2 regions of the Thioclava sp. F36-7 genome follow, and region 2 is predicted to be linked to the other one. Evidence: riboswitches for the same ligand, from Rfam matches in the RefSeq annotation. Region 2 holds a riboswitch; the other holds the start of a gene.

Region 1 (11,107 bases), on a different contig from region 2:
ACCCCGCGATGGCCGCAAGCAGCGTCGACTTGCCCGCCCCGGACGGGCCGATCAGCGCGACGCGCGCTCCGGCAGGGATCTTCAGATCGGCATCGAGGCGGAAATCGCCCTGTGTGAGGGTCAGTCTATCGAGGGTCAGCATAATGCCCCGCGCGGTCGAGCGCCCAGAAAAGCGCGAAGGTGAGGATCAGGAGCAGGCTCGCAGCGCCCGCCGCCTGATCCATGCGATAAGAGCCCATGAGCTGGAACAGCGCCAGCGGCAGGGTGCGGGTCTGGCCGTCCGAGAACAGCGTGATAACGCCCAGATCGCCCATCGAGAAGGCCGCGGCCAGCCCCGCCGAGAAGCCCAGCGGCCGGGCAAGGCGCGGAACCGTCAGCAGGCGCAGCCGGGCAAAGCCATGCAGCCCGAGCGAGGCGGCGAGCCGGTCGTAATCGGCCTGCAACGTGCGAATTTCGGGCATCAGGATGCGGGTCGCGAAGGGCACCGACAGCGCGGCATTGGTCAGCAGCACCATCGGCAGGGCGAGGCTCGTGGGGTTCACGAAGGGCCGCGCGATCAGGAAGGCGCCGGTGCCCATCACGAGGCTCGACGCGGTCATCGGCAGCATCGCCGCGATTTCCGCCCAGCGTTGCCGCGTGGCCGCCAGCGCAAGCGGCAGAGCGATGGCGAGGGTGATCACCGTCGAGGCCAACGCGATCACCAGCGAGGTCAGCGTGGCGGGCCAGATCATCTCGGGCAGCTCGGCCAGCGCAGGCAGCCCACGGGCGAAGACGGCCCCGATGGGGAGCAGCAGGAAGACGGCCGCCAGAAGGATCGCGAGCGTATCGAAGGCCACGCGCTCTGCCCCGCCGGACAGCTGCGGGATCGGCGTGGCGCGGCGGTCATGCCCCGCGCCGAAGCTCGACGGGAGGGTGGCGCGCGCCGCGATCAGCAGCGCCGCGACCGAGATCGCGACCTGCACCAGCGCAAGGCTCGCCGCGCGGCCCATGTCGAAATCGAAGCGGAAGGCCTGGTAGATCGCCAGCTCCACCGTAGTCGCGCGCGGCCCGCCGCCCAGCGTCAGAGCGACCGCGAAGGAGGTCAGGCAGACGAGGAAGATCGCGAGAAACGCGCCGGGCAGGACGCTGCGCAGCATCGGGCGTTCGAGGTGGCGGGTGACCTCGGCCGGGCCGAAGCCGAGGGTGGCCGCAAGGCGGAACCGCTCGGCCGGGATCGCCTCCCAGCCGTGCAGGAGCATCCGCGTGGCCAGCGGCAGGTTGAAGAAGACATGGGCGATGATGACGCCCTGCGCGCCATAGATCGAGATCGGATCTATGCCGAAGGGCGCCAGTGCCGCATTGACCAGCCCGCGCCGCCCGAACACCGCGATCAGCCCGAAGACGGCGACGATCACCGGCAGAATGAAGGGCGCCCCCAGCAGCGAGATCAGCAGCCCCCGCCCCGCAAAGCGGCGCCGGTGTAGTGCACGCGCGACCGGGATCGCCAGCACGCAGGAGATCAGCGCCGAGGCCGCCGCCTGCCACAGCGTGAAGCGGATCGCGGCGAGGTCGGTCTCGCGCAGCCCGGTGAGCCCGCCCGCGCGCAGCGTCACCGCCGCCAACGTGCCAAGGACGAGCGCGGCCAAAGCCGCACCCGCCAGCACCGCCCAGAGGGGCGCGCGTTTTATTTGGAGAAGGCGCGTTGCCATTCGTCCAGCGCCGGACCGCGCAGTTTCTCGGCCTCGGCCTCACCCAGATAGAGCGTCTTGTCGGGCATCGGCAGGTTGCGGAACACCTCGGGCAGCTGATCGTGGGGCAGTTTCGCCGGGAAGGACCAGTTCGCCGTCGCGATCATGCCCTGAAAATCGGGGCTGAGCACGTAATCGAGGAATTTCTGCGCCAGCTCTGGATGCTTCGAGGTCTTGAGCTGCGCGACCAGTTCGGGGGTGAAGTAATGCCCCTCGGGGAAGATCGCGGCGGCCTTGCTGTCGTCCTTCTCGGCCACGATGTGATAGGCGGGCGAGGTGACGTAGCTGAGCACCATATCCGCCTCGCCATCGGTGAACATCCCGTAGGCCTCGGACCAGCCCGGCGTCACCGTCAGCACCTTCGGCGCGATCTTCGTCCAGGCCTCTTCGGCCTTGTCGCCGTAGATGTCTTTCACCCAGAGCAGCAGCGACAGACCCGCGACCGAACTGCGCGGATCCTCGATGACGATCTTGTAGGCATCGTCGGGCGCATTCAGCAGGTCCTGGAAGCTCGCGGGCGGGTTTTTCAGCTTGGTCTTGTCATAGACGAAGGCCAGCTCCGACCAGTCGAAGGGCAGGAAGATCGGATCGTCCCATTTGACCGGCATGGTCAGATCGGAGGTGTCCTCGTTATGCGGGGCGAACAGACCCGTGGCGCGCGCCTTCGCGGTCACGTCGGTGTTCAGGCCGATCGCGATATCGGCCTGCGTCTTGTCGCCTTCGAGCAGGATGCGCGGCAGCACATCGCCCGCCACGAATTTCAGATCGCAATCGCAAGTCGCCTCGAACCCTTTCTCGATCGCGGGGCCGGGGCCCCATTCGCTCGTGAAATAATCGGGCGCGTAGACGGTGAGTACGGGCTTGTCCTCGGCCGCCGCCATCGTGGCGATCAGGCTCAGGGCTCCCGCAAGCATCAGGTGGGTTTTCATGCCTCACTCCTTGGGCTTGCCGGGCGGAGTGGGGCCGGGAGATCCGGCTACCTTCCCTCCGCCGGTCTTAACCGGTTCAGGTTCAACGGGTTCGCGTGGATCGCATCTCAGCCAGCCTTGCGCTGGCACCCCGAGGTAGGGCGCAACGTAAGCGCGCGCGGCTGCGGACGCAAGGGCAAGCAGGCACAGCGTCCCTGCCCCGCGCACGGACGCTCTGGCGAGTTCCCGCCAGTGGCGAGCCGCGCCGGATTTCAATGGCTTGCAACTGCGCGCGGCGCGACGCAGGCTCAATCTGGAACGGATTTGGGAGGAACCGATGCGCATTACCCTCACGGCGGCCCTGCTGGCCGCGACCGCCCTGCCCGCCTTGGCCGACACGATCGAGGCACCAGGCAAGATCACGGCCGTGACGCTATTCCCACGCGGCGCGCAGGTGGTGCGGCAGGTGACGCTCGACGCCCCCGAGGGCAGCCATGACCTGCTGGTGCCGGGCTTTCCCGAGGGCACCGACGTCTCGACGCTGCGAGTGTCGGGTGACGGTGTGCAGATCGGCGCGGTGAGCCTGCTCTCCGGGCGCGCGCCTGCGATCAGCGGGCAGGACAGCGCCGCAGTGAAATCTGCGCGCGATCGGTTGGCCTCGGCGCAAGAGGCGCTTGCGGAACAGGAAGACGCGGTGGCCGTGATCCGCGCGAAGGCGCAGGCCGCGCGCGACCAGATCACCTATCTCAAGAACACCGACTCGCAGGTAACCGCGCCTGAACAGCTACGCGCGCTGGCGCAGATGGTAGAGGATCAGATCCTCTCCGCCACCGAACGCGCGATTGCCGCCGAGGCGGAAGCCCGCCGCGCCGAAGCCGCGCTCGACCCCGCGAAGGAGGCGGTGAAGCAGGCACAGGCTGCGCTCGATGCGCTGCTGAACCCGGCAGAGGATCACGACGTGCTGAGCGCCAAAGTGCAGGGCTCGGGCACGCTGACGATCACTTCTTACGTCCAGAACGCGGGCTGGCAGCCCTCCTACGATCTGCGGCTCGACCGCGACAAGAGCGCGGTGGACATGGAGCGGTTCGTCTCGGTCCATCAGGCCACCGGCGAGGATTGGCGTGGCGTAGATCTGACGCTCTCGACGGCACGTCCCGGCGGGCGGGCGGAGCCCGGCGAGGTCTATCCGCGCCTCGCCCGGATCGGTGATCCCGATGCGCCGCCCACGCCGGTCCCGATGAAGCGTTCCCTCGCCGCGTCCGATGGCGCTGCCTCTGCCCCGATGATGGAGGCGGCGATCAGCGACCGCGCCGATTTGCAGATGCAGGGCGAGACGGTGACCTATCATTACCCGAGCGCGGTGGACCTGCGCGACGGGGTGGACGATCTGCGCCTAAGCCTCGATTCCAAGACCCTGCCGATGGAGGTCTTCGCCGAGGCCGCGCCGCTGACCGATCCGCAGGCCTATCGCGTAGCCGAGGGCAAGAACGACACCGGCGAGATCCTGTTGCCCGGCCCCGCGAACCTCTTTGCGGATGGGGCGCTCGTGGGTCAGTCGCATCTGCCGATGGTCGCGGCGGGTGACGATCTGACGCTTGGCTTCGGGCCGATCGAAGGCATCCGCGTGGAGCGCCGCATGCCCGACACGATGGAAGGCGATAGCGGCTTCATCTCGAAATCCAATGAGCGCCGCGACGTGGTCGAGATCGAGGTGAAAAACCTCACCGACAAAGGCTGGCCGATGCGGGTGATCGACCGGGTGCCCTATTCCGAACAGGAAGACCTGAAGATCACGACCAAGGCGACCCCGCCTGCAAGCGAGAGCGACTACGACCATCGCCGTGGCGTGCTCGCATGGCGCTTCGATCTGGGCGCAGGCGAGACCAAGACGATCCGCACCGAGACCACGCTCAGCTGGCCGACGGATCAGGTGCTGCGCTAAAGCGAGGCTACGCGAACAGCCCCGCGCGCGGCGAAGGCCCGCGTGATCAGGCCGCGTTTCGCGGATCGGCCGCAGCGCGCAGTTTCGCGAGCAGCGCTGGCGACAGGCGCAGGAACCCGCGTGCGGGAGGCTCGGCCTTCGCCGCCTCGGGGGGCTGCGCCTCTGCGCCGCCAGTCTTCTCGGTCGCCTCGGGCGTCTTCTCGTCCGGCGCGGCTTGCGGTCCCACTGCCTGCGCGACCTGCGCTGCCGCATATTCGGCGGCGACCGCCCGTGCCGACGCGCCCTGCCCTGCCGTCGCACCGACGATCTTGGTGCGCCCGCCATCATCGCCCGGAAACGGCGCGCCGAAGCGTAGCACCAACTCCGTCAGGCTCGGCCCGATCTCGTCGAGAAGCATCAGGAAGCGGTTGGTGGGCCATGCATGCAGCCCCAAGGCCCCGCCGCCTGCAAGCCGCAGAACGAAGCCTTCCCCCCGCAGTCGATGTTGCAGATCGAACCAGTCGCGCGCCTGATCCAGCGCCTCCTGCACCGCGTGCATTTCCGGCAGTGGCGCTTTCGCACCGGATGCTTCGGGCGCTGCCTCCTCCGCCAGACCGTCTTGCAACACGCGCCGGATCAGCTCTGCCGGGGGCAGACCGAACGCGCGCGCTTCCGCCGCTATGCGGTCGATCAGATCGAGCGGCAGGCGTAGGGAGACAAGGCGATGCTGAGAATGGGAGCGGGATGCAGATTGTGACATGGCGGGTCGAAGCTCGTTCGCATTGGCGGGGTCCCCCCAGCCTCGCGCATCAAGCTTAACAGCCCGTGAACACCAGTCGGATTTCCGCCGCAGCGGAGCCGTCGGCCCCGCGCGGGGGCCAACGGATAAGGCAAAGCCTCAGAACGTCTCGAACCGATCCGTGTCGGCGTCATACTGTTCAAGCACGCCTTCGCCGATGTCGTGGCGCAGCCCGTGCAGCGTCATCCGGTCCGCATCGAGCGCCTCGCGCACGAAGGGGAAGGTCATCAGGTTCTCGAGGCTGACTTTCACCGCCTCACGCTCGAGCGCCAGCACCTGCTGATCCTCGGGCAGCTCGCTCACGCGCTCGTAGCCGGGGCGCAGCAGGTTCAGCCAGGTGCCGACGAAGGAGCTTTTCTCCTCCAGCTCCGGCGCATGGCCCGAGCACATCGCATGGCAGCCCGCGACACCGCCGCAATTGGAGTGGCCTAGCACGATCAGATGCGCGACCTTCAGGCTGGTCACCGCATATTCGACCGCCGCCGAGGTGCCGTGGTGATCGCCATCGGGCGTGAATTCCGGCACGAGGTTCGCGATGTTGCGGTGGATGAAGAACTCGCCCTGATCGGCGCCGAACATCGACGTGACATGCACGCGGCTATCGCAGCAGGCGATGATCATCGAACGCGGGCGCTGCCCTTCGGAGGCGAGGCGGCGATACCAGGCGCGGTTCTCGTCATAGGCGGTGGCGTGCCATCCTTGATAACGGCTCACAAGGTAGCTGGGCAGCGGTTTCACATGCTCTCTCATCGATCCCTCGTCTGGTGTCTGGCGTCTTATCGCTGCGTCAAATAGCGCGTTGCGCGCCGGGTTTCGAGAAGATTTTCCGTATCGCTCAACGAAATCTTGAGACCTCTCGATCACGTTACCGCCCGGGTGATGGTGAAATCAAAGGGAGTGTCGGGGTGACACAGGTGTCTCGCTTGCGCTGCAAGGAAAAGATGTCGTTGGATACGGCGCGGCTGGTGGTGCTCTATGCGGAGCTGGGACAGGACGGGGCGGAGCGGGTGATCTGCGCCACAGTCGAAGATCTCGCCTTCCATCTCAGCGCGTTGGAAGAGGCCACGAAATCCGGCCAATGCGGCAAGCTGCGCCGCGCGATCGTCGAGGTGATGGAGCTTGCCGAACAGGTCGGGCTCGTTTCGATGGTGAGCACGGCGCGCGACCTTCTGGACTGCCTCTCGGGCGGCGATGCGGTGGCGCAGGCGGCGGTGATGGCGCGGCTGGGCCGGATCGCGGAACGCTCGCTCACCGAGGTTTGGGATATCGGCAACCTGTCTTCCTGAGGCGTGATCGATCGGCCCTTGCGGGCAGGCGCGGCAACGCTAGGCTCTGGGACGAAAGCAACCACCAGAGCCAAGGAGCCGCCCCCCATGAGCGCAGTCAAGACCGCAAACGTGCCCGCAGACTTTTCCTTTCTCGCCCCGCGCCCCGCGATGCGCTTCGCCGAGGCGGACGCGCCCGCGCGCGCGCTGATCGCCGTTGCGCCCGAAGGATTGGAGCAGGCTCTGGCCGATCTGCCTCCCGCGCAGCGCGCCTTCGTCGAGGCCACGGGGTTCAAGGCGAGCGCCGGGCAAGTCGCGCTTCTGCCTGGGCCGGATGGCGCGGAGGCGGCGCTGCTGGGTCTCGGGACTGATGCGGCACGGGCGCGCGAGCGGTTCTCGCTCACGCGGGCGGCCTCGGCCCTGCCCGAAGGCGCATGGCGGATCGAGGGCGACCTGTCTGAAGAGTTGAAGGCGGAAACGGCGCTCGGCTGGTTGCTCGCGGGCTATCGGTTCGGCCGCTATGCCGAAGCCACGCCGCCGAAAGCGCGGCTGGTCTGCCCGGAGGGCTTGGATGCCGCGCAGATCGAAGCCGTGGCCGAGGGCGAGGCTTTCACCCGTGACCTGATTAACACCCCCGCCTCCGATATGGGCCCGGACGAGCTGGAGGGCGCCGCTCGACTGCTCGCCGAGCGTCACAGCGCAGAGGCCAAGGTGATCAAGGGCGACGATCTTCTGACGCAGAACTTCCCGATGATCCACGCGGTGGGCCGCGCCTCCCCGCGCACGCCGCGGCTGATCGAGCTGAGCTGGGGCAGCGAAGGACCGGCGCTGACGCTGGTCGGCAAGGGCGTGTGCTTCGACACCGGCGGGCTGAACCTCAAGCCCGGCGCTTCGATGGGGCTGATGAAGAAGGATATGGGCGGCTCGGCCACCGTGTTGGGGCTTGCGCATATGATCATGGCGACCGGCGCGAAGCTGCGCCTGCGGGTGTTGGTCCCGGCGGTAGAGAACTCGGTCGGCGGCGACAGTTTCCGCCCCGGCGACATCCTGACCAGCCGCAAGGGGCTGACCGTCGAGATCAACAATACCGATGCCGAGGGGCGGCTGGTGCTGGCCGACGCGCTGGCCTATGCCGATGAAACCCCGCCCGACCTGATGATCTGCATGGCGACGCTGACGGGGGCGGCGCGGGTCGCTCTGGGGCCGGACATCCACCCGTTCTACACCGACGACGAGGGCGTCGCGCAGGCCTTGGCAACAGCCTCGGGCGCGGTGGCCGATCCGCTCTGGCGGATGCCGTTCTGGACGCCCTACGAGGCGAAGATCGAACCCGGCATCGCCGATCTCGACAATGCGCCTTCGGGCGGCATGGCAGGCTCGATCACCGCGGCGCTGTTCCTGCGCCGCTTCGTGACCGAGACAAAGCGCTTCGCCCATTTCGACATCTACGGCTGGCAACCCGCCGCCGCCCCCGCTCGACCGAAAGGCGGGGTCGGGCAAGGCGCGCGGGCGATCCTCGTAGCCCTGCCCGAGGTGCTGAAATGACCGATCGCCGCCGCCTGCCCTATTCAGGCGAGATCGCGCTGGAGGCCCTGCGCGGTCAGATCGAGGCGGAAGGCTTCACCCACGGCATGCCCGCGCGGATCGTCGCGCCCGTAACCGATCTCTGCCCAGAGCCGGGCAGCCTGCGCGACCGGCAGCTTCTTTTTGGCGCCGCGGTGACCGTGATCGACCAGCGCGACGGCTTCGCCTTCGTGCAGGCCGCATGGGACGGATATTGCGGCTGGGTCGCCGCTGATGCCTTCGGCACGCCCGAACCTTCCACCCATGTCGTCACCGCGCCTGCGACGCATGTCTATCGCGAGGCGGCAATCAAACGTGGCGAAGTTATGCAGCTCTCGATGGGCGCGCATCTGTCAGTGACGGGCGACGACGGCATGTTCGCCGTGACCGCCGAGGGCTTCGTGCCGCGCCAGCATCTGCGCGCGCTCGATCGGCCCGAGGACGATCCGGTCGCGGTGGCCGAGCGTCTGCTGGGCACGCCCTATCTCTGGGGCGGCAACAGCCGTGCGGGGATCGACTGCTCGGGTCTGGTGCAGATCAGCTTCGCGCTATGCGGGCAGTCCGTGCCGGGCGACAGCGACCTGCAATGGGCGGAAATGGGCGAGACCGTGCCGGAGGGCGCGCCCCTGAAGCGTGGCGATCTGCTGTTCTGGAAAGGCCATGTGGCGCTCGCCTGCGATCATGAGACCATGATCCATGCCAACGGCCAAACGATGAGCGTGGCCTATGAGGAGATCGAAGCTGCCAAAGCGCGGATCGCGGCGGCGGGCGAAGGGCCGTATCTGGGAGTGAAGCGGGTCGCGCGGTAAGGCTTTGTAGCGCGGGGCGACCAGCCCCGGGCCGCGCCCGACCCTCCCCCGGGAGGGCGCGTTGGAGATGTCGTCGCGCGCACGAACGTCAGAAGGGCTTACGGGATAAAGCGTCCAGCCACATGCGGAGTACAGCGCCCACCCAAGGCTCGGGCGCGTCCCTTCTCGCCTCATCCCGAAAGAAAAACGCCCGATCTTCCGACCGGGCGTTTCCAAATCCAAAAAGGCCGAAGCCTCAGCCCTTCTTGAGCACGCGGTTGCCCAGCGTCTCGGCGATCTGCACCGCGTTCAGGGCCGCACCCTTGCGCAGGTTGTCCGACACGCACCAGAGGTTCAGGCCGTTCTCGATGGTCGAGTCCTGACGGATGCGCGAGATGAAGGTGGCGAAATCGCCGACGCATTCGACCGGGGTGACGTAGCCGCCATCTTCGCGCTTATCGACGACCATGATGCCGGGCGCCTCGCGCAGGATGTCGCGCGCTTCGTCCTCGTCGAGGAACTCCTCGAACTCGATGTTGATCGCTTCCGAGTGGCCCACGAAGACCGGCACGCGCACGCAAGTCGCGGTCAGTTTGATCGCCGGGTCGACGATCTTCTTCGTCTCGGCGACCATCTTCCACTCTTCTTTGGTGGACCCGTCGTCGAGGAACACGTCGATATGCGGGATCACGTTGAACGCAATCTGCTTCGGATAGACCTTCGGCTCCACTTCCTGACCGGGGACATACATGCCCTTGGTCTGGTCCCAAAGCTCGTCGATCGCGGCTTTGCCCGAGCCCGACACCGACTGGTAGGTCGAGACGACGACGCGCTTGATCTTGGCGCGGTCATGCAGCGGCTTGAGCGCCACGACCATCTGCGCGGTCGAGCAGTTCGGGTTCGCGATGATGTTTTTCTTCGCGTAACCGTCGACGGCTTCCGGGTTCACCTCCGGCACGACCAGCGGCACGTCCGGGTCGTAGCGGTAGAGCGACGAGTTATCGATCACGATGCAGCCCTGCTTGGCGGCAATGGGCGCGTATTTCTTCGTGGCGTCCGAGCCGATCGCGAACAGCGCGATGTCGTAGCCGGTGAAGTCGAACCCATCGATATCTTTAGTCTTCAGGGTCTGATCGCCAAAGCTGACCTCTGTGCCGAGGCTCCGGCGCGACGCGAGCGGCACCAGTTCATCGACCGGGAACTGGCGCTCGGCCAGGATGTTCAGCATTTCGCGGCCCACGTTCCCCGTGGCGCCCGCAACGACGACTTTATAGCCCATGAGGACCTCCTTGCTCGAATAGAACGCGGCTTCCTACCGCTTTACGTCAGGAAATGAAAGGGGTTCGACGCCCCGTTAGTTCCGAATGATACGTGGATCGGAAGCAAGAAACCCGCCAACCATCTCCGCTTCCGCGGCGAAGTCGTGCGGAACCTTGTCGGCCGAGCGCCGCCCCGACAGCGAAAGCGAGGCGAAGAAATCGAAGCCGTAGAGGTCGAGCCGCGCCAGATCCGAGCGCAGGAGCATCTCGATCAGCATCGCGCCGGTGGTGGGCTGCGCGCCCAGCTTGAGCTTCAGCCCTTCGTAATCGTCCAGCGGATGCAGGTAGAAACCGGGGCTGGTGGCGGTCTGCCAATCGAGCCGCTTGCGCTTGTGGCTCATCCACAGGATGCGCGACGGCGCGACGCGGGCGCGCTCGGCTTCGGGAAGCGAGGTCGCAAGCGCCAGCCAGTCGGTGCGCGTGCCGTGGCTTTCAGCCGAAGGCATCGGCGCGCGGTTGATCCGGATCACCACGTCATGCGCGTCGATCTCCGCCCCCGCCTGCCCTTCGGCCAAGGCGCGAGCATTGCCGACCAGCGCCACGGATTTGCCTGCCAGATCGCCAAGCAAAACCTTTTGCGAGACGGAGAGCGCGGCCAGCGGGGCTTCGCGCCGCAGCGTGCGATTGATCAGAAATCCGAGCCGGGTCATGCGATGGGTTTAGCTCATGCCATCGCCGCTGTCGCGGGCGAAAACGTAGAAAACCAGCCCGATCATCAGCGGCGCAAGGAAGAACGCAAAGAGCAGCCCATAGGCCACCGCAGGCGTGTGCCCCACCGAGACCGCATCGAACACGGGGCGCGAAGCGAATTGCATCG
Region 2 (11,107 bases):
GTGTTTCATGGGGTGTCTCTGTCATACTTTATAGATAATTTTTCTCGCGGCAATTCGTCCACCCCCATTCATGTACCGGAAACATGTTTGTAAGATTAAGGAAAAGATATATCTCTGGGCAGTGGTGGAGACGCATTAACCTGCATTGGATCTTATGTGACCTGGCAAGAAGCTTTCCGGCGTGATGCGCTCGGAACTGAGGACGACGCGGCTCCCGATGCCGGCTACAAGGCCCTGATGGAGCTGATCGATGACGGATTCTGCGTCATCCAGTTCATCGACGGGCCCAGAGGTCCCCTCAGCGACTATGTCCATATCGAAGCCAATTCCGGCTACGAAAGACATACCGGGATCGACGGTATCGTCGGCAAGACCGTGTTCGATGTCGCCCCGCAAGACGGGGCCGAGTGGGTCAAAATCTACGGCGAAGTGCTCAGAACCGGAGAGCCTCTGAGGTTCGAGCGCGAGTTCGTCGAGGCCGGGCGGCATATCGAGGTTTCCGCGACGCGGGTGGAGCCCGCCGCGAAAGCGCAGGTCGCGGTTCTGTTTCGCGATATCACCGAGCGCAAACGCAAAGAGCGCGAACTACGCGAAAGCCAGCGCCGCGCGGAAAAGAGTGCATGTCACGTCGCACGCGCGCTCTCGGCCGGGGCGATCCTTGGCACCTGGGTTTGGTATCTCGACAGCGAAACCTTCGATCTCGATGAAGAATTCTCGCGCAGCATGGGGCTCGATCCCGCGCAAGGCGCTGCAGGTCTGACAATCGACCAGATTGTCGTGAACGTTCATGAGGACGACAAGCCGGGGCTGATGGCGGCGATCGATCGCGCCACGCAGCAGACGACGCCGTATGCATATCAGTTTCGCGTCAAGCGGGCCGACGGGCTGTATCACTGGGTCGAAGCCAATGGCCGGATGGAGGCCGAAACGCCGCGCATCTTCGCAGGCGTTCTGATGGATCTCGATGACCGGCGCGCCATTCTCGAAGAGCGCGACAAGGCGGCTGCGGCACTGTCCAGGCTGAATGAAACCCTCGAGCAGCGCGTCGAAGAGCAGACCGCGAAGCTCATGCAGCGGGAGGGAGAGCTCCGGCAGGCCCAGAAAATGGAGGCCGTCGGGCAGTTGACCGGGGGGCTCGCCCACGATTTCAACAATCTCCTCACGGCGATTTCCGGGTCGCTCGACTTCGTCGCGAAGCGGCTCGAAGACGGGCGTCGCGAGGAAATTCTGCGTTATCTCGAAGCCGCGCAAGCGTCGACCGAACGGGCTGCCAGCGTCACACAGCGTTTGCTCGCCTTCTCGCGTCAGCAGTCGCTGATGCCCAAGCCGACCGACGTGCCGCAACTGGTCCGCAGCATGGAGGACCTGATGCGGCACTCCATCGGGCCGCATATTCTGGTAAGGGCGGAGGACGACGCAGAGGCCTGGCCCGCGATGGTCGACCCGAACCAGCTTGAGAGCGCGCTTCTCAATCTCTGCATCAATTCGCGCGATGCGATGCCCGATGGTGGCACGATCACGATCAGCACGACCAACGAGGTCATCGAGACCGATAACTCGGAGCTTCCGCCCGGCGACTACCTGCGTCTGTCCGTGCACGACACCGGAACGGGAATGACTTCGGAGGAAATCTCGAAAGCCTTCGATCCCTATTTCACGACGAAGCCCAGCGAGAAGGGCACCGGCCTCGGGCTTTCGATGGTCTACGGGTTCGCGCGCCAAAGCGGCGGATGCGCGACGATCGACTCCGAACTGGGGAAGGGGACGACCGTGAACATTTTCCTCCCGCGCTCGGTCGAGACGGTCGCGCGCGCCGAAGCGGACCTGCCTGTAAGCGAGGAGCCCGCCACAGGGGGCGGACACACGATCCTTGTCGTGGACGATGAGGCGATCGTGCGTTTCGTCGTCGTGGAGGCGTTGGAAGAGGCAGGCTTCACGGTCTACCAGGCGGCCCATGCGGCGGCCGGGCTTCAGGTGCTGCAGGACCAGCCCGAGGTGACGCTTCTCCTGACGGATATCGGCTTGCCGGGCGGCATGACGGGCCGGGAATTCGCGGCCCGGGCGCGCGAAGCGCGAGAAGATCTGAGGGTGATGTTCATGACCGGCTATGACGAGGAAGCGGCAACGGCTACGACGCTTACGGATACTGAAGTCTTGCTGAAGCCGTTCGATTTCGACGAAATGGTGCGTCGCGTCACGAGTTTCGCGAACCGCGGTCCTGCGTGACGCGGGTCGCGCCCGAGTGATGTTCGGGGCGTCCGACCCGAGGTTGGATCAAACGCCGCGCTTGTTGCCCCAGATCAGAACATGCAGCTGCGGCAGGATGCGGGGCGCGAACCAGCCGTCCGCCATAGCGGTGTCCGTCAGCCAGCCAAGCCGGTCGGCCAGACCCTGCGGATCGACCGGAACCTCCGGGTCGACCTCGGGATTGCCCGGCTGAAGAAAGAGCGGCAGATCCGGGTGGCGGGCATGGGCAGACTTGGCCCAGTCGTAATCCGCGCGGTCGAAGATCACGATCTTCATCACGGTGCTGCGGGCCGAACCTCCGGCCGCCACGCACGCGGCAAAGGCGTCCCAATCGACCTGCTCTCCGCTCGAAGGCGGCTTCGGCGACAGCACCAGCGTATCCAGATCGCCGAACCAAGGCCGCGCGACAGAGCCCTGCGTCTCGCAGGCGAAGCGGTAGCCAGCGGCTCGCCCGAGCGCGATCAGCGGTCCGAAATCCTGAATGGCCGGGTTTCCGCCGCTGAGCGAGATCGTCAGTGGCCGGTCGCCAGACAGCCGACGCAGCTCGGCCCAGACATCCTCGGAACTCATCGGCGCCCATGTGTGGCGATAGGCGCTGTCCACCGCGTGGAGGCTGTCGCACCACGAGCAGCGGTAGTCGCAGCCGCCCGCGCGCACGAAGAGCGTGGGCTCGCCGATCAGCGCGCCTTCGCCCTGAATGGTCGGGCCGAAAATCTCGGCGATGCGAAGGGTGGTCATGGACGATACTCGGCCCAGGTCTTGGGCGTCTCGCTGACCAGCGCCGCACTGGTTTCGGGCCATCGTGCCTTGCACCAGTCGTAGAAATGCTTGGCCATGTTCTCTGCGGTCGAGGGCACGTCCATCACGTCGTTCAGGTGCCGGTGATCGAAGGTGTCGTCGATATAGGTCTTGAGCGGTTTCAGATCGTGATAGTCGCGCACGAACCCGTTCTCATCGAGCTTCGCGGCAGCCAGTTCGACGACCACGATGTAATTATGCCCGTGCAGCCGTGCGCATTGATGATCTTCGGGCAGATGCGCAAGCTGGTGCGAGGCGGAGAAGTGGAATTCCTTGCGGATACGGAACATCAGCGGGCCTCCTTCTCGGCGACGGCCTTGGCCCAGAAATCGGGATCGGCATAGGCGGTCGGGTCCGCGACGCCCGCAAGATGGAACGCCTCGCGCCGCTCGACGCAGGTGCCGCAGCGCCCGCAATGCACATCGCCACCTTTGTAGCACGACCACGTCTCGGCGAACGGCGTGCCGTGTTTCGCGCCCTCGGCCACGATGTCGGCCTTGGAGCGATGCACGAAAGGCGTCTCCAGCCGCACATCGGCATAACCGTCGAGCGCCATGCGCTGCATTGCATCGAAAGCCTCGGTGAAGGCGGGTCGGCAATCCGGATAGATGAAGTGATCGCCCCCATGCACCGCAGTCGCCACCGCTTCGTCGCCATTCGCGGCGGCCACACCGAAGCCGATGGCCAGCATGATCGCGTTGCGGTTCGGGACAACGGTGATGCGCATCGTTTCTTCGGCGTAATGCCCGTCGGGCACGTCGATATCGTCGGTCAGCGCCGATCCGGTCAGCGCGGCCCCGATCGGGCGCATGTCGATGAGGTGATGCGGCACGCCAAGGCGGTGCGCGGCGGCGGCGGCGTAATCAAGCTCCTTGCGGTGCCGTTGGCCGTAATCGAAGGAGACGAGCCGCGTGAGATTGCCCTCAGCGGCGACGATATGGGCGAGCGATACGGAATCGAGTCCGCCCGAGCAGATGACCAAAGTCTTCATATTTGAACCCTTGTTTTGATGACCGGGTAGGCTGCGACCGGTTGAGCGGGCCTCTAAAGGATGGGGCAGGGCTCTGCAAGAGCGGCGCGCCGGATAGATTGCAACGATCGCGCGATTGGACAGACGCGGACCATTGAGGCACTGCCGCTTGTCGTCACACCGCTTGACGGGGGGGCTCCGACGGTGTCACCTCTTTGGGCGAAGCGACAGGGGCGCTCGGGCAACCGGGCTGAGACGAACCCTTAGAACCTGAACCGGATAATGCCGGCGGAGGGAGGCGCGTGAGACGGTCAGGCGCAGTCCCGCCTTCGCCCCCTCGCACACCTCCTGCTGCCGGCAGCCAAGGAGAGTGCGATGGAAGACCCCGGACAATATCTCGCAAAGATGCGGCAGACCGCACCGCTCGTTCACAACATCACCAACTATGTCGCGATGAACGTGATGGCGAATGTGCTGTTGGCCTCGGGCGCTTCGCCCGCGATGGTCCATGCGCGCGAGGAGGCGGCCGAATTCGCCGGTCTCGCGCAGGCGCTCAGCATCAATATCGGCACGGTGTCGCCCATCTGGGCCGAGGCGATGGAGGCGGCGGCCACGGTGGCGCGCGCCAAGGATATTCCGTGGGTGCTCGACCCGGTCGCGGTCGGCGCGACGGATTATCGGCGCGCGCTTAGTGCGCATCTCGTGGACCTGCGTCCGACGGTGATCCGCGGCAACGCGTCGGAGATCCTTGCGCTTGCGGGCGAGGCTGGCGCGGGAAAAGGGGCGGATTCCACCGAGAGCGTTGCGACGGCTGAAGGCGCCGCGCGGGCCTTGGCGCGCCATAGCGGGGCCGTGGTCGCAGTGACCGGCGCGGTGGATTTCGTGACTGACGGCACGCGGGCCGCGCGGGTTGCGAATGGCCATGCGATGATGCCCCGCGTGACCGCTTTGGGCTGTTCGCTCACCGGTGTGGTCGCCGCCTTTCTGGCAGGCCAGCCCCGGTTCGAGGCGGTTCTCGCGGCGTTGGCCTATTTCGGGCTTGCGGGAGAGCGCGCGGGCGCGACCGCCCAAGGTCCGGGCAGCTTTCAGGTCGCCTTCCTCGATGCGCTCCATGCCATCGACGCCGAGGCGCTGACCGCTGGCGCGCGGATCGAACCCGCATGATCCCGCCCATCTGTTTCGTCACCGACCCGGACGCCCCGCAGCCCGTGATCGCGCAGGCGATCGCTGCGGCTGAGGGCGGCGCGGGCTGGGTGCAGCTGCGCGACAAGACGCTCCCCGATGCGGAGTTCGCAGCACTCGCCCGGACGCTGATCTCGGCGCTCGCCCCCTATGACGTCCCGCTGATCGTGAACGACCGGGTCGCGGTGGCCATCGAGATCGGCGCCGTCGGGCTGCATATCGGCCAGAGCGATGGCGACCCCGCCGCGATCCGCCGCCGGATCGGGCCCGACACGATCCTTGGCCTCTCGATCGAGACCGAGGCGCAGATCGGCGCAGTCCCCCCGGGAGTCGACTATCTCGGCGTCGGGCCGATCCATGCGACCGGCTCGAAGCCCGACCACGCCGCCCCGATCGGCCATGCGGGCTTTGCCGCGATCGCCGCACGCACGGACCTCCCCTGTCTCGCGATCGGCGGAGTCACTGCCGCTGACGCTCCCGCGATCCGCGCCGCGGGCGGTGCCGGTCTTGCCGTGATTTCCGCCATCTCGCGCGCGCCTGACATGGCGCGCGCCACCCGAACCCTGCGCAGCGCATGGAGCGACCTATGATCCCCAATATCCTCACCATTGCAGGCTCCGACCCATCGGGCGGGGCGGGCATTCAGGCCGATATCAAGGCCATTTCCGCCAATGGCGGCTATGCGATGAGCGTGATCACGGCTCTGACCGCGCAGAATACGCGCGGCGTGCAGGCGGTCAGCCTGTGCGACACCGGTCTGATCGCGGCGCAGATGGCCGCGCTGCGCGACGACATTCGGATCGACGCGATCAAGATCGGGATGCTCGGCGATGCCGCGATCATCGAGACCGTGGCTGAGGGGCTGGCGGGGCTTGAGTGTCCAGTGGTGCTCGACCCGGTGATGGTCGCGAAAGGCGGGGATCGGCTGCTGGCAGAGGCGGCGGTGACTGCGCTGCGCAGCCTGCTGCCGCGCGCCGATCTGATTACGCCGAACCTGCCCGAGGCCGCCGATCTGCTGGGGTGTGCCGAGGCTAATAGCTTCGATGAGATGCGCGAACAGGCCCACGCGCTGCGCGATCTCGGGTCGCGTGCGGTGCTGCTGAAAGGCGGGCATCTGCAGGGCGATCAAAGCCCGGACCTGCTGGTCACCGCGCGGGACGATGTTTGGCTGAATGCGCCGCGCATCGCGACGCGCAACACGCATGGCACCGGCTGCACTCTGTCCTCGGCGCTGGCCACATGGCTCGGCGCAGGCTTGCCGCTGCCGGACGCGACACGCCGTGCGAAGGCCTATCTGAGCGCTGCGATTGCCGGTGCGGATCGGCTGTCCGTCGGCTCGGGCCACGGGCCGGTGCACCATTTCCACGCTTTTCAGGAGGACAGCCAATGAGCTTCACCCAAGACCTCGCGCAGGCGACCGCGCCGCTGCGCCGCCAGATCCACGACATGCCCTTCAATCGCGAATTGGCGGAGGGTCGCCTCGATCCGGAAACGTTCCAAGGCTACATCATTCAGGACGCCCATTACCTCGAAGGCTTCGCCCGGGCCCTCGCACTCGCCGCCGCGAAGGCCCCCGATGCGCCGACCGTCGCGCAGCTCTCGGGCTCGGCGGCAGGCGCGATCGCGGTCGAGCGGGAGTTGCACGCGCATTACATGGGGCTGTTCGGCGTCTCGGCCGACGATTTCGCGAAGATCGAGCCCTCAGCCGCCTGCGATCACTACGTGTCCTTCCTTCTGCGCAGTGCCACGACCGGCGATTTTCCCGAGGCGGTGGCGGCGCTACTCCCCTGCTTCTGGATTTACCGCGATATCGGCCGGGAAATTGCGCAGTTCAGCGGGGACGCGAACCCTTATGCCGCCTGGATCGCGACCTATTCGGGCGAGGCTTTCGATCAGAGCGTGGAACGGATGCTGGCGCTGACCGACAGGCTGGGCGCGAAGGCCGATGACGCCGCCCGCAAGCGGATGCACCGCGCCTTCGCCCGCAGTTGCTGGCACGAATGGCGGTTCTGGGACAGCGCTTACCACCGCGAAAGCTGGCGGCGGCCTGCGGCTTGAGTGTCGCGGGCCCGGTTCCCGGCCCGCGTCGGAAATCCCAGCGCGGGCCTGCGCCTCTCACAGGTCCTTCGCCGAGCCGTCGGCCTATCCGGCAATCCAGTATCCTGCCGCCTTCAGCCATTCCTTCGGATGACCGCGGGCGGTCAGATCGTCACGCAGCGCGCGGGCGACGCTGGCTTCGGCGGCGATCCAGAAAAATGTCCGCGGCATTCGCGCGACGCGCCCAGAGCGCGACGTGATCCGAAGTCCTTTCGAATGCGCCCGTCGCGCGAGAGCAGGCGCCATCCCTAGCGTCCTGCCGACGAACCCGACCCACTATAGGGATCGCTGTGCTTCGGGGTAATAGGTCCAGGCGATGAACCGGCTTGTCTTCTGCCCCTGCGCCATTTCGACGACCCTGGACTCGGCAACCCTCGCTTTGCGCAGCAGTCTGGAAATGGGCTGCAGGTTGTCTTTCTTCGACACCAGAGAGGTGAACCACAGGCATTGATCGGCGACGTCCATGCTCTGCTCGATCATTCTGGCGATGAAGCCGATCTCGCCGCCGGGGCACCAGAGTTCGGCGTTCTGGCCGCCAAAATTGAGTTTCTTCGAGTGACCTTTCCCCAAATTCCGCCACTTGCGCTGGGTGCCTTTGTCCGCCTGCTCGATGGACGCATGAAACGGCGGATTGCACAGGGTGACATGGAAGATGTCGTCGGGACCGATCACGCCTTCGAAGATGTCCTCCGGATCGAACTGGCGTCTGAGGCTGATGTTCAGACCGTTGCGGTCGCAAATCTCGGCCGCCGACTTGATCGACACCGGATCGATATCGACGCCGGTGAACTCCCAGCCATATTCATGCTGTCCGGTCAGCGGGTAGACGAGGCTGGCGCCGGTCCCGATATCCAGAGCCTTGATCTCGGGCCCGTGCGGGGTCTCATGACCGTTACACTCGGCCAGAAGATCCGCCAGATAGTGGATGTAATCGACACGGCCGGGGATCGGAGGGCATAGGTAAGAGGCCGGAATATCCCAGAAATCGATGTCGTAATGCGTCCGCAAGAGCGCCCGGTTGAGCATGCGGACCGCATCCACGTCCGAAAAGTCGATCGTCATCCGTCCGCGCGGGTTTCTTGTGGTAAATGCTTCCAGCTCCGGGGTTTGCACGATCAGACGCTCAAAGTCGTACCCAGCCCGGTGTTGATTGCGTGGGTGCAACATCGGTTTGGTGGCCATGGAAAGAACCTTCATGCATAGCGGTGGGGGCCGCGCGTCCAACAGGATGTCGATCCTAGGACTTCATCGCCGCGTGAGAAATGCCTGATCGGCCCGCGTGTCACCGATATCAATATGTCTGGGATGTGTCGCGGTCGGAAATTCGAAGCTCGATAGGCACGGGGCCAGCAGGGCCGCCTCACAAGAGGCGAGAGCGGCCCAATGCCAAAAGGGCGCGACCTATTTTCCGTTGTCGCTCAGAGCAGTGCAGGGGGGCAGGCGGTCTTTCTCGACATTGAGAAGTTCTTCGACCTGCGCGCTCACCTCGGCGCCCGGAAGCCCGGGCGGGATCGCCGGGAAATAGGCGACGGTGATCGTGCCCCCGGTCTTCACGTCCCTGCGCCAGACATGGCCCGCGTTATGCGCAACCGGCACGATCGGCAGGCCGAGCTTGCGATAAAGCGCGATCAGGCCCGGCTGGAATTCGCAGCGATCAGTCACGCCGACCCGTGTGCCTTCGGGGAAGATCAGGATCGAGCGGCCTTTGGCAGCCTCTTCGCGCGCCTGGGTGATCATCCCGGCAAGGGCGCGCCCGCCGCCGCTGCGGTCGATCAGGATCATCGGCGAATGTTCGAGGAACCAGCCGAAGATCGGGATACGCCGCAATTCGTGTTTCGCGATGATGCAGACATCGGGCACGAGCTGGTTGAAGGCCAGCGTCTCCCATGTGGATTGGTGGTTGCAGACATAGATGCAGGGGCTGTCGAGATGCTTGTTCTCGAGCCCTTGCTCGCGCACGCGCAACCGCAGGATCCCGCGTGCGAGCGCGAAGACCCCGCCGGTCCAGACCCGCACGGCGGCGCGCACGAGACGGGGGCGCCGCGCCAGCGCAAGAACCGGGATCATCGGCGCTTGCAGTGCCGTCCACGCCCCGAAGGCTACGTCGAAGAGCTTCGACCGCAGGCCTTCGAACCGCGGGGCCGAGCCGGCCCGTCCGCGTCGCGCGCGCGACGCCGTATGTGCTGTGTGATCAGGCTGCAATCGGGTGATCCATCGTTTCGAATGGTGAAAAGCCGGCGGTGGTCGCGGCCCCGAGGAACGCGCTGCGCGCGTCGCCCACGGTGCCCAGACATTCCATGGCCGCTTCGACGCGGTCAATTGCACGGATCTGTGCGGTATCAGTGACCGGCCATTTCTCGCGCAGCCAGTACTGCACCTGTTCGATGGTGCTGAAGGTTTTAACGTCGCCGTCCGGCGACACGACGAGGGAGATGGGTTTGCCCCAGTAAATTTCGATCAAGGTTCGTATCTTTCTAAGCGGTCGTGACGGCTCCGATTTGAACGGTCGCGCGATCACGGAGGCATAGTGCGGGCTAAGCCGTTTCTATGCGGTGAATTAGGTCTGCGCGCGAGGGCGCGCCGGTTTGGTATCCCAAGCGGATCGCGAGGCGTCAGCGTCAATGCGCGCGGATCGCGGTCCGGCCCCTCTGACATGCGAAGCTCTCGTGGAGGTCGCGAGGGGCAGAAATTGCGGTATCGACCAAGTTCATCCCGGTAGGAGGGCTGAATGGGTTGGTCTGCTCGAACGGCGTCACGACACCATGGGCCGATGGGAAGCTCCTTTTCCTTACTGCCGCCTTTGAAAAGTTGCGGCCCGACAAAGCTCAAGATCGTCGCTGAGCCGGGAGGAACAGGGTCCGAGAATTAAGATATGCGAGTGCAGACATAAGGGATTTGCGCCCAAATTACGAGGAAATTGCGTTTCGGCACCGGAATTTTCGCGCAACGGCTTGATTGTACGAGATATAAATTGCGCGCTCGGAAAGACGTGGCCGTGCGTGCCGTTCGCTCGCTGCTGATTTCCTTTGCAAAAGGGGCCGCGGTCACTTAGGTATACCGGACTACGCTCGTCTCATCTGTAATTTCTCTTCTCTGCGGGCTCCGGTCTTCCTACTGAAATGACTGAGCTTGGCTGATCTATTCTGCAGACGGGATATCTTCGTCCACATCTCGGCCCTTGCGCGCGCAGGTCTCTCTCTGCGCGAAGACAGACAGGCCGTTACCTGAGAATTCGGAACCGGACGCGACGGTCGTGAGACCGCCTGCAATCTGGCACCAGCTGATGCGGTTCCGTAGCCGGTCTTCAGACCGGACTTCGCGACCAGAGCGGGACTATGCCCCGCAAACACGACTTCGACGGCGTCTTCCGTGATCTGCCCCCGAAAGCCCCGACGGCTCGGGACCGGACGGACACCGCATTGCGCCTCATCCTTGGAGGCACCGCCGAGACACGAGCGAAACTGACCGAAGCTTTCGGTCATCCAGAGGAATTCCGCGAGTATCCCTCGCGGGTAAAATGGAGGGCCGAACATGGCTATCGAAAAACTGCCCAAGGGTAAGACGCCCCAGACGAATGACATCGCGAACAACAAGGGCCATGCCGCCCTCGCCTGGCCTCAATTCTTCCGGACTCTGTCCGAAGAGAGAGCTGCGAACGGGGAAAGCACAGCGTCGCGCAGCGCCCAGAAATAGGTCTTCGCGAAGATCAGGACCGGAATTCCCGGCATGAAGGCTGAGCGATGTGAGGTTCTACGCGAGCCGGCCGATGCTCGCCACACGACGTGCCGGGACGTGGAGCGGCAGGGGGAAACT

The links. Region 2 has a riboswitch for thiamine pyrophosphate ahead of thiM (hydroxyethylthiazole kinase). Riboswitches for the same ligand answer to the same signal wherever they lie in the genome.
Region 1: linked by a shared signal. The riboswitch ahead of thiB (thiamine ABC transporter substrate binding subunit) and the one ahead of thiM (hydroxyethylthiazole kinase) in region 2 are both predicted to bind thiamine pyrophosphate.

What each region holds. Positions count from the first base shown of each region.
Region 1 is NZ_MPZR01000009.1:145,668-156,774, forward strand. Features, by position in the region: gene BMI89_RS16705 (ATP-binding cassette domain-containing protein) at 1-142, opposite strand, end outside; gene BMI89_RS16710 (thiamine/thiamine pyrophosphate ABC transporter permease ThiP) at 126-1,688, opposite strand; gene thiB (thiamine ABC transporter substrate binding subunit) at 1,664-2,656, opposite strand; TPP riboswitch at 2,693-2,799, opposite strand; gene BMI89_RS16720 (DUF4139 domain-containing protein) at 2,973-4,577, shown strand; gene BMI89_RS16725 (hypothetical protein) at 4,624-5,316, opposite strand; gene BMI89_RS16730 (carbonic anhydrase) at 5,455-6,105, opposite strand; gene BMI89_RS16735 (hypothetical protein) at 6,297-6,641, shown strand; gene BMI89_RS16740 (leucyl aminopeptidase family protein) at 6,729-8,165, shown strand; gene BMI89_RS16745 (NlpC/P60 family protein) at 8,162-8,992, shown strand; gene BMI89_RS16750 (aspartate-semialdehyde dehydrogenase) at 9,228-10,250, opposite strand; gene BMI89_RS16755 (glycosyltransferase family 29 protein) at 10,326-10,940, opposite strand; gene BMI89_RS16760 (MFS transporter) at 10,950-11,107, opposite strand, start outside.
Region 2 is NZ_MPZR01000003.1:397,381-408,487, forward strand. Features, by position in the region: gene BMI89_RS07695 (GntR family transcriptional regulator) at 1-25, opposite strand, end outside; gene BMI89_RS07700 (ATP-binding protein) at 157-2,226, shown strand; gene queE (7-carboxy-7-deazaguanine synthase QueE) at 2,275-2,985, opposite strand; gene queD (6-carboxytetrahydropterin synthase QueD) at 2,982-3,335, opposite strand; gene queC (7-cyano-7-deazaguanine synthase QueC) at 3,335-4,036, opposite strand; TPP riboswitch at 4,235-4,329, shown strand; gene thiM (hydroxyethylthiazole kinase) at 4,391-5,179, shown strand; gene thiE (thiamine phosphate synthase) at 5,176-5,787, shown strand; gene thiD (bifunctional hydroxymethylpyrimidine kinase/phosphomethylpyrimidine kinase) at 5,784-6,587, shown strand; gene tenA (thiaminase II) at 6,584-7,255, shown strand; gene BMI89_RS21080 (SIP domain-containing protein) at 7,340-7,465, opposite strand; gene rlmF (23S rRNA (adenine(1618)-N(6))-methyltransferase RlmF) at 7,571-8,476, opposite strand; gene BMI89_RS07750 (lysophospholipid acyltransferase family protein) at 8,696-9,496, opposite strand; gene BMI89_RS07755 (DUF982 domain-containing protein) at 9,486-9,755, opposite strand.